2 regions of the Citrobacter portucalensis genome follow, and region 2 is predicted to be linked to the other one. Evidence: predicted binding sites of a transcription regulator. Region 2 holds the regulator's gene; the other holds the start of a gene.
The links. The regulator sigma-54, encoded in region 2, starts transcription at its own class of promoters, with help from an activator protein. The targets are predictions, from matches to a motif close to GTTGGCACANNTTTCGCTNT.
Positions count from the first base shown of each region.

Region 1: the regulator sigma-54 is predicted to act here: its motif matches at 3,627-3,646, upstream of glnA (glutamate--ammonia ligase).

Region 1 covers NZ_CP092466.1:4,953,072-4,958,518, reverse strand. The annotation lists gene glnG (nitrogen regulation protein NR(I)) at 1-789, opposite strand, end outside; gene glnL (nitrogen regulation protein NR(II)) at 800-1,849, opposite strand; gene glnA (glutamate--ammonia ligase) at 2,132-3,541, opposite strand; gene typA (ribosome-dependent GTPase TypA) at 3,921-5,447, shown strand, end outside.
Region 2 covers NZ_CP092466.1:524,970-530,416, reverse strand. The annotation lists gene lptA (lipopolysaccharide ABC transporter substrate-binding protein LptA) at 1-340, shown strand, start outside; gene lptB (LPS export ABC transporter ATP-binding protein) at 347-1,072, shown strand; gene rpoN (RNA polymerase factor sigma-54) at 1,119-2,552, shown strand; gene hpf (ribosome hibernation promoting factor) at 2,575-2,862, shown strand; gene ptsN (PTS IIA-like nitrogen regulatory protein PtsN) at 2,946-3,437, shown strand; gene rapZ (RNase adapter RapZ) at 3,483-4,337, shown strand; gene npr (PTS phosphocarrier protein NPr) at 4,334-4,606, shown strand; gene mtgA (monofunctional biosynthetic peptidoglycan transglycosylase) at 4,673-5,392, opposite strand; gene elbB (isoprenoid biosynthesis glyoxalase ElbB) at 5,389-5,447, opposite strand, start outside.

The sequences.
Region 1 (5,447 bases), 690 kb from region 2:
GCGGTAAAACTGTCCATCGGCTAATACGCGCAATAAACGCGTTTGCACGTCCAGCGGCATATCGCCAATTTCATCGAGGAACAGCGTACCGCCATCTGCCTGTTCAAAGCGCCCCTGACGAATGGTATTCGCCCCGGTAAACGCGCCTTTCTCATGACCGAACAGTTCAGACTCGATCAAATCTTTCGGGATAGCCGCCATGTTCAGCGCAATAAACGGCGCTTTGACGCGTGGGCTGTGACGGTGCAACGCATGGGCGACCAGCTCTTTACCGGTTCCTGACTCCCCATTAATCAATACGCTGATTGAAGATCGGGACAGGCGACCAATAATGCGAAAGACGTCCTGCATTGCTGGCGCTTCGCCGATAATGTCGGTTGTGGGGCCATTGATCTGAACATTACGCGGCTGCTGCTGTTCCTGATAATGACTGATGGCGCGCTCGACCAACGCCACGGCTTCATCAATATCAAAAGGTTTGGGCAGATAATCAAACGCCCCTTGCTGATAGGCGCTGACGGCGGCATCCAGATCGGAGTGCGCGGTCATTATGATGACCGGAAGCATCGGATGCCGCTGTTTAATCTGTTTTAACAGCGTCAGGCCGTCCATACCCGGCATGCGGATATCCGACAACAGCACGTCCGGCGTTTTGCTGGCCAGCGCGTCCAGTACCTCTTTACCACTTTCAAATGTGGTACAGCTTAGCCCTGCCCCTGCGAGCGCACGTTCAAGCACCCAACGGATGGAACTATCGTCATCAACGACCCAGACTATTCCTCGTTGCATAAACGTCACCTTATTTCCTGATAGGCAGGTAAACCGAGAACTCGGTATGACCCGGCCAACTGGTAAATTCAATTTTGCCGGAATGTTGATCAATCAAATTACGGGCGATAGATAATCCAAGGCCGGTACCGCCTTCGCGACCGCTAACCATTGGGTAGAACAGCGTATCCTGCAAATGCGAGGGAATACCTGGACCGTTATCCTCTACATCAATTCGTGCCGCCAGACGGTAACGCATGCCGTGTAGCGTGAGCTGAAACGCGGTGCGGGTGCGCAGAATGATCTCGCCGCCTTCCGGTCCCAGCGCCTGCAAAGCATTGCGTACGATGTTCAGCAAAACCTGCTCGATCTGGTCCGGGTCGTGCAGTAATTCGGGCAGACTTGGGTCGTAATCCCGGATTAGCGTGACGTTTTCCGGCAGCTCCATCGAGACCAGCGCCACCACGCGTTCCGCCACTTTGTGAATACTTTCCGTGATGTGCATGCCGGGCTGTTGTGGCCCCAGCAGACGGTCGACCAGATTACGCAGGCGGTCCGCCTGTTCAATAATGACTTTGGTATATTCGGTCAGCGCCGGGTCCGGAAGCGCTTTACTGAGAAGTTGCGCCGCACCGCGTAATCCGCCCAGCGGGTTTTTAATTTCATGTGCCAGACCACGCACCAGATCGCGAGCGGCAATCTGCTGGGCGTGCTGGAGCTGTTCCTGACTCAGACGGCGCTGGTTATCCATAGGGGCCATCTCCAGCAAGATAAGGCCATCAGGCAGCCTCTGAGCGGTCACAGAGAGGATATGTGAGTGGCTGTCTATCACCAGCGTCACTTCGTTATCCGTAAAGCCCTGGCCTGCTTCCAGGCTCTCTCGCATCAGTCCGATGTTTAAGGAGAAATAACTCAACAGATCGGGAAGCGGTGTACCAAACAGTTTGCGGGAGCTTTGGGCGAGCAACTGCTGTGCCGCCGGGTTGGCGTAATGTACAGCCAGCTCATCGTCGACGAGTAAGATGCTGTTGATTAAAGAATTGAGGATCTGCCCAGCATCGGGCAGCGTGCCGGTTGCCATTCAGCAGTCTCCTGAAAAGTGTTGCACCAATTTAGTGCATTATAGCTTTTTACATCAAAAAAGCGCGAAAAAGCAGGTTGTTAGTGGAGAAAAAAGCCCATCCGGGGATGGGCTACAGATGACTGGCAAACATAGATGCCGGATGGCGGCTTTGCCTTATCCGGCCTACAAGGTAATGTTACCCTCCAGGCCTGATAAGTTTGCGCCATCAGGCGTCCTATCATTCACCATCGATCTCAAGCCTGCCTGAGCAGGCTAAAAGTTCCACGGCAACTCAAACGATTAAACGCTGTAGTACAGCTCAAACTCTACCGGGTGCGGAGTCATACGCACGCGGTCATCTTCTTCGCGACGCAGCGCAATGTACGCATCGATCGCTTCATTGGTGAACACGCCGCCTGCGGTCAGGAACTCGCGGTCCAGATCCAGTTCTTTCAGTGCTTCTTCCAGAGAACCAGCAACCTGTGGGATCTCTTTCGCTTCTTCCGGCGGCAGGTCGTACAGGTTTTTGTCCATTGCTTCGCCCGGGTGGATCTTGTTCTTAATACCGTCAAGACCAGCCATCAGCAGCGCTGCGAAGCACAGGTATGGGTTAGCAGCCGGGTCCGGGAAACGCACTTCGATACGACGCGCTTTCGGAGAAGCAACTACCGGGATACGGATAGACGCAGAACGGTTACGGGCAGAGTAAGCCAGCATTACCGGTGCTTCGTAACCCGGGACCAGACGTTTGTAGGAGTTGGTGGTCGGGTTAGCCAGGGCGTTGATCGCTTTAGCGTGCTTGATTACGCCACCGATGTAGTACAGCGCCTGCTCAGAGAGACCCGCATATTTGTCACCGGAGAACAGGTTTACGCCGTTCTTGGACAGGGACATGTGGCAGTGCATGCCGGAACCGTTATCGCCAAACATTGGTTTTGGCATAAAGGTTGCGGTTTTACCGAAACGGTGAGCGACGTTGTGAACGACATATTTGTAGATCTGAATTTCGTCCGCTTTTTTGGTCATGGTGTTAAAGCGGGTCGCGATTTCGTTCTGACCAGCAGTCGCCACTTCGTGGTGATGCGCTTCAACAACCAGGCCCATTTCTTCCATGATCAGACACATGGTAGAACGGATATCCTGAGAAGAATCTACCGGAGGAACCGGGAAGTAACCGCCTTTCACGCCTGGACGGTGACCTTTGTTACCACCTTCGTATTTGGTGGAGGAGTTCCATGCGCCTTCGATGTCATCGATAGCCACGTGGGAACCGGAAATAGTTGCGCCGAAACGGATGTCGTCAAACAGGAAGAATTCTGGCTCTGGTCCGAACAGAACGGTGTCTGCGATGCCGGTAGAACGCAGATACTCTTCAGCACGTTTAGCAATGGAGCGCGGGTCACGGTCGTAGCCCTGCAGCGTACCTGGTTCCAGGATATCGCAACGGATGATCAGGGTAGACTCTTCAAAGAACGGGTCGATGAGAGCAGTAGACGCATCTGGCATCAGAACCATGTCTGATTCGTTAATGCCTTTCCAGCCACCGATTGAGGAGCCGTCAAACATTTTGCCTTCTTCAAAGAATTCGGCATTTACCTGATGAGCAGGAATAGTGACGTGCTGTTCTTTACCTTTGGTATCAGTGAAGCGTAAATCAACAAACTTCACTTCGTGTTCGTTCAGCATCGTCAAAACGTGTTCAGCGGACATACTTACTCTCCCGGATTGGTCATTGTCGTCGTGGTAACGAAGTCTTCAATTCTGCAAAAATTGGCCGTGTCGCCATAAAAAATATAAAGCGAAATCTGTGCCAACTTTTAAATTGCCCCTAAAAGGCGTTATCATGCGCACCATCGTGCAAAGGGGCTGCACCATGAAGGTTGTATTGCACCATTATAGTGCTTTAATGTGAACATTAAGCACCATATTGGTGCAAAGCATGTCAGATTACCCCTTTTAACGCTCCGTGAATGTGATCACAAAGAAACTCTGCAATACTTGTTTGCGGAGGATGTTTGTGATCCTGTTTTGTACTGCGATTAATCCGTGTACAATAACGCGCTATTTCTAAAATGCCTGAGGCAAAGTTGTGATCGAAAATTTGCGTAACATCGCCATCATCGCGCACGTAGACCATGGTAAAACGACCCTGGTAGACAAGCTGCTCCAACAATCCGGTACGTTCGATGCGCGTGCTGAAACCCAAGAGCGCGTGATGGACTCCAACGATTTGGAGAAAGAGCGTGGGATTACCATCCTCGCTAAAAACACCGCTATCAAATGGAATGACTACCGTATCAACATCGTTGATACCCCGGGGCACGCCGACTTCGGTGGTGAAGTTGAACGTGTAATGTCCATGGTCGACTCTGTGCTGCTGGTGGTGGATGCAATGGACGGTCCGATGCCGCAGACGCGCTTCGTGACCAAAAAAGCCTTTGCCCATGGCCTGAAGCCAATTGTTGTTATCAACAAAGTTGACCGTCCTGGCGCGCGTCCTGACTGGGTTGTTGATCAGGTATTTGACCTGTTCGTTAACCTCGACGCTACCGACGAGCAGCTGGACTTCCCGATCGTTTACGCTTCTGCGCTGAACGGTATCGCGGGTCTGGATCACGAAGACATGGCTGAAGACATGACTCCGCTGTATCAGACTATCGTTGATCGTGTACCGGCTCCGAGCGTAGATCTTGATGGCCCGCTGCAGATGCAAATCTCTCAGCTGGACTACAACAACTACGTTGGCGTAATCGGTATCGGCCGCATCAAACGCGGTAAAGTTAAACCGAACCAGCAGATCACTATCATTGATAGCGAAGGCAAAACCCGTAACGGTAAAGTCGGTAAAGTTCTGACCCATCTGGGTCTGGAACGTATCGAGAGTGATATTGCCGAAGCAGGCGATATCATCGCGATCACCGGCCTGGGCGAACTGAACATCTCCGACACCATCTGCGATCCGCAGAATGTTGAAGCGCTGCCAGCTCTGTCCGTTGATGAACCGACCGTTACCATGTTCTTCTGCGTAAACACCTCTCCGTTCTGCGGTAAAGAAGGTAAATATGTTACCTCTCGTCAGATCCTTGACCGCCTGAACAAAGAGCTGGTGCACAACGTTGCGCTGCGCGTTGAAGAAACCGAAGATGCGGATGCGTTCCGTGTATCCGGTCGTGGTGAGCTGCACCTGTCTGTTCTGATCGAAAACATGCGTCGTGAAGGTTTCGAAATGGCGGTTTCCCGTCCGAAAGTAATCTTCCGCGAAATCGATGGCCGTAAACAAGAGCCGTTCGAAAACGTAACGCTGGACGTTGAAGAGCAGCATCAGGGTTCTGTGATGCAAGCTCTGGGTGAGCGTAAAGGCGACCTGAAAAACATGAATCCAGATGGCAAAGGCCGCGTACGTCTTGACTACGTGATCCCAAGCCGTGGTCTGATCGGCTTCCGTTCAGAATTCATGACCATGACTTCCGGTACCGGTCTGCTGTACTCCACCTTCAGCCACTACGACGATGTTCGTGCGGGTGATGTGGGTCAGCGTCAGAACGGCGTACTGATCTCCAACGGCCAGGGTAAAGCAGTTGCGTTCGCACTGTTCAGCCTGCAGGACCGCGGTAAG
Region 2 (5,447 bases):
TAAAGTCGTCGTGACCCGTCCTGGCGGTGAAGACGGCAAAGAAGTGATTGATGGCTATGGAAATCCAGCGACGTTTTACCAGATGCAGGACAACGGTAAACCGGTTAAAGGCCACGCCTCTCAGATGCACTATGAACTGGCGAAAGACTTTGTCGTTCTCACCGGCAAGGCGTATCTGGAACAGCTCGATAGCAACATCACAGGCGATAAGATCACCTATCTGGTAAAAGAGCAGAAAATGCAGGCCTTCAGCGATAAAGGCAAACGCGTCACCACCGTTCTGGTTCCGTCGCAGTTGCAGGACAAAAACAAGGCTCCGGCAGAGAAAAAAGGTAACTGATTCGTTATGGCAACATTAACTGCAAAGAACCTTGCAAAAGCCTATAAAGGCCGTCGTGTGGTTGAAGATGTCAGTCTGACCGTCAACTCAGGGGAGATCGTCGGTCTGCTCGGTCCTAACGGTGCAGGCAAGACAACAACCTTTTACATGGTAGTCGGCATTGTCCCGCGCGATGCGGGTAACATTATCATTGATGACGAAGACATCAGTCTGCTGCCTCTGCATGCGCGCGCGCGTCGCGGCATCGGCTACTTACCGCAGGAAGCATCGATTTTCCGTCGCCTGAGCGTGTTTGATAACCTGATGGCGGTACTGCAAATTCGTGACGATCTGACCAGCGAGCAGCGGGAAGATCGGGCCAACGAGCTGATGGAAGAATTCCACATCGAGCACCTGCGCGACAGCTTAGGTCAGTCGCTCTCCGGTGGTGAACGACGCCGCGTGGAAATCGCTCGCGCACTGGCCGCTAATCCAAAATTTATCCTGCTGGATGAACCGTTTGCCGGTGTTGACCCGATTTCTGTTATTGATATTAAACGGATCATCGAACACCTTCGCGACAGCGGCCTTGGCGTGCTGATTACCGACCACAACGTCCGCGAAACGCTGGCAGTGTGTGAGCGTGCCTATATCGTAAGTCAGGGACACCTGATCGCGCACGGCACGCCAACAGAAATACTGCAGGATGAGCACGTTAAGCGCGTATACCTTGGGGAAGACTTCAGACTCTGATAGGGTAGAAGACTTCACGTCACTGCAGGAGAAAACAACTCTGAACATGAAGCAAGGTTTGCAACTCAGGCTTAGCCAACAACTGGCGATGACGCCTCAGCTACAACAGGCTATCCGTCTGTTGCAGCTGTCCACGCTGGAACTTCAGCAAGAACTTCAGCAAGCGCTGGAAAGTAACCCACTGCTCGAGCAAACCGATCTTCACGACGAAATTGATACCCAGGAAAAACAGGACAGCGAAACCCTCGACACCGCAGATGCACTCGAACAAAAAGAGATGCCTGAGGAGTTACCGCTTGACGCCAGTTGGGATGAAATATACACCGCCGGGACGCCTTCGGGCACCAGCGGGGATTACATCGACGACGAACTGCCTGTGTATCAGGGTGAGACCACGCAATCACTACAGGATTACCTGATGTGGCAAGTGGAACTGACCCCGTTCTCGGATACCGATCGCGCCATTGCGACATCCATTGTGGATGCGGTAGACGAAACCGGTTATCTCACCGTGACCCTGGACGATATTCTCGAAAGCATGGGCGATGACGACGTCGGTATGGACGAAATCGAAGCCGTGCTTAAACGCGTTCAGCGCTTTGATCCCGTTGGCGTGGCCGCCAAAGATCTCCGTGACTGCTTACTGATCCAACTTTCGCAGTTTGATAAAGCCACGCCGTGGCTGGAAGAAGCGCGTCTGATCATCAGCGATCACCTCGATCTGTTAGCCAACCATGACTTCCGCACCCTGATGCGCGTGACCCGGCTGAAAGAAGACGTGCTGAAAGAAGCCGTCAACCTCATCCAGTCGCTTGATCCCCGCCCAGGGCAATCGATCCAGACCGGCGAGCCGGAGTACGTCATTCCGGATGTGCTGGTGCGTAAGCATAACGATCGCTGGGTGGTCGAACTCAACGGCGACAGCATTCCGCGCTTACAGATTAACCAGCACTACGCCGCCATGTGCAATAGCGCGCGCAACGATGCCGACAGCCAGTTTATTCGTAGCAATCTGCAAGATGCGAAGTGGCTGATTAAAAGCCTGGAAAGCCGCAATGATACGTTGCTGCGCGTCAGCCGCTGCATCGTTGAGCAGCAGCAAGCTTTCTTTGAGCAAGGCGAAGAGTTTATGAAACCGATGGTACTGGCGGATATCGCCCAGGCCGTCGAGATGCACGAATCGACCATTTCCCGTGTGACCACGCAAAAGTATCTGCACAGTCCGCGCGGCATTTTTGAATTGAAGTATTTCTTTTCCAGTCACGTTAACACTGAAGGCGGAGGTGAAGCCTCATCCACAGCTATCCGTGCGCTGGTGAAGAAATTAATTGCTGCGGAAAACCCCGCGAAACCGCTGAGTGACAGCAAGTTAACCTCTATGCTGTCAGAACAGGGTATCATGGTGGCACGCCGCACCGTTGCGAAGTACCGAGAGTCTTTATCCATTCCGCCGTCTAACCAGCGCAAACAGCTGGTGTGACCCAACCGATAAGGAAGACACTATGCAGCTCAACATCACTGGAAACAACGTCGAAATCACCGAAGCCCTGCGCGATTTTGTGAATACAAAATTTGCCAAGCTCGAACAATATTTCGACCGGATTAATCAGGTCTATATTGTGTTGAAAGTGGAGAAGGTTACACATATCTCGGATGCAACACTGCATGTGAACGGTGGCGAAATTCATGCCAGCGCGGAAGGTCAGGATATGTACGCCGCCATTGACGGTTTAATTGATAAACTGGCTCGGCAGTTAACAAAACATAAAGATAAACTGAAACAGCACTAACTTGTCCGGGCAGTTAGCGGGTGCAGGACGGCCTGTTGTGTAGCACAACGGGCCATTTGTACAGTTAGCGCTTAGGTGAAATTATGACAAATAACGATACGACTCTACAACTGAGCACTGTTCTTAACCAGGAATGTACACGCGCAGGCGTTCACTGCCAAAGCAAGAAGCGCGCACTGGAAATCATCAGCGAACTTGCGGCAAAACAGCTTAGCTTGCCTGCTCAGGTGGTATTTGAAGCCATTCTGACGCGTGAAAAAATGGGCAGTACCGGCATCGGTAATGGTATTGCTATCCCGCACGGAAAGCTGGAAGAAGACACGATGCGCGCGGTTGGTGTGTTTGTTCAACTCGAAACACCCATCGCCTTCGACGCCATTGATAATCAACCTGTCGATCTGCTTTTCGCCCTGCTGGTCCCGGCAGACCAAACCAAGACGCATTTGCATACGTTGTCACTGGTCGCAAAACGTCTGGCAGATAAAACCATCTGTCGTCGTCTGCGCGCCGCGCAGAGTGACCAGGAGTTGTATCAAATCATCACGGACACCGAAGGTGGACAGGATGAAGCATAACAACCCAATGGCATCCTTTTTTGTCGTTGTGAGGAGAAACAGTACATGGTACTGATGATCGTCAGCGGCCGTTCAGGGTCAGGTAAATCTGTCGCCCTGCGTGCGCTGGAAGATATGGGTTTTTACTGCGTGGATAACCTTCCCGTAGTGCTGTTGCCCGATCTGGCTCGTACACTGGCCGATCGCCAGATTTCTGCGGCCGTCAGCATTGATGTGCGCAACATGCCTGAGTCCCCGGAAATTTTCGAGCAGGCAATGAATAATCTGCCCGAGGGTTTCTCACCACAGCTGCTGTTCCTTGATGCAGACCGTAACACGTTGATTCGTCGCTACAGCGACACGCGCCGTTTACACCCGCTCTCCAGCAAGAACTTGTCTCTGGAAAGCGCTATCGATAAGGAAAGCGATTTGCTGGAGCCTCTACGCTCTCGCGCTGACCTGATCGTTGATACCTCCGAAATGTCCGTACACGAACTGGCAGAAATGTTACGTACCCGACTGCTGGGTAAACGTGAACGTGAATTGACGATGGTATTCGAATCCTTTGGTTTCAAACACGGTATCCCGATTGATGCGGATTACGTCTTTGACGTGCGCTTCCTGCCTAACCCACACTGGGATCCGAAGCTGCGCCCAATGACCGGTCTTGACCGCCCTGTCGCCGCATTCCTCGACAGGCACACAGAAGTACACAATTTTATCTACCAGACTCGCAGCTATCTTGAGCTATGGTTACCCATGCTGGAGACCAACAACCGTAGCTACCTTACCGTAGCCATCGGCTGTACCGGCGGGAAACACCGTTCGGTGTATATTGCAGAGCAGCTGGCAGACTACTTCCGCTCACGCGGTAAAAACGTGCAGTCACGCCATCGTACGCTGGAAAAACGTAAATCATGACCGTGAAGCAAACCGTTGAAATCACCAATAAGCTGGGCATGCATGCCCGCCCAGCGATGAAACTGTTTGAATTGATGCAGGGTTTCGAAGCAGAAGTTTTGCTGCGTAATGATGAAGGAACGGAAGCCGAGGCCAACAGCGTTATCGCTCTGCTGATGCTGGATTCAGCCAAAGGGCGTCAGATAGAAGTCGAAGCCACGGGACCACAGGAAGTAGAAGCCCTGGCCGCAGTGATTGCCCTGTTTAATTCAGGGTTTGATGAAGATTAATCGAGTACACAGAACGTAGCCAGTAGGCCGGATAAGGCGTTTACGCCGCATCCGGCAATAACTACGCTAATACAGATTATTTTCCCGCATAAACGACTCACCACCTAACTGGCGCATTTGGCGCATAATCCAGGCCTGGCGGTTACGCACATAACCAGAAGGCGCATTCGCCTTAAAACGCAAAGGATTGGGCAATACTGCCGCCAGCAAGGCCGCTTCAGACAGGCTCAACCGACTGGCCGGTTTATGAAAATACCGTTGCGCCGCCGCCTCCACGCCAAATATCCCATCGCCAAACTCGGCGATATTCAAATAGACGGTCAGAATACGTTTCTTACTCCAGACGGTTTCCATACCCAGCGTTAGCCCGGCTTCGAGACCTTTACGCACCCAGCTACGTCCATCCCACAAAAAGAGGTTTTTCGCCGTCTGTTGCGATAACGTTGACGCCCCGCGAATGCGGTTTTCATTGCGTTCATTGTGCGCCAGCGCTTTCTCTATGGCGGTGACGTCAAACCCCCAGTGGTCTGGAAACTTCTGGTCCTCTGCAGCAATCACCGCCAGTCCCATCCACGGTGAGATCTCATCCATGCTCACCCAGTCCGAGTGCGCCACATAGCCGAAATCACCGGACAGCCATGCGCCCAGCTGTCGCTCGACCATTACCGCCGAGAAAGGCACAGGCATCACGCTGAAAAGTGCGATGCCCCCGCCCCAGAATACGGCGAGGACAACCACCACCCGCAGAAAAATACGTCGCAGAAAGGCGGTTACTCCTTTTCTCATTCAGTCAGCACCAGCACACGCGATACCAGTTTATCGATGCCACTCGCAGCCTGAG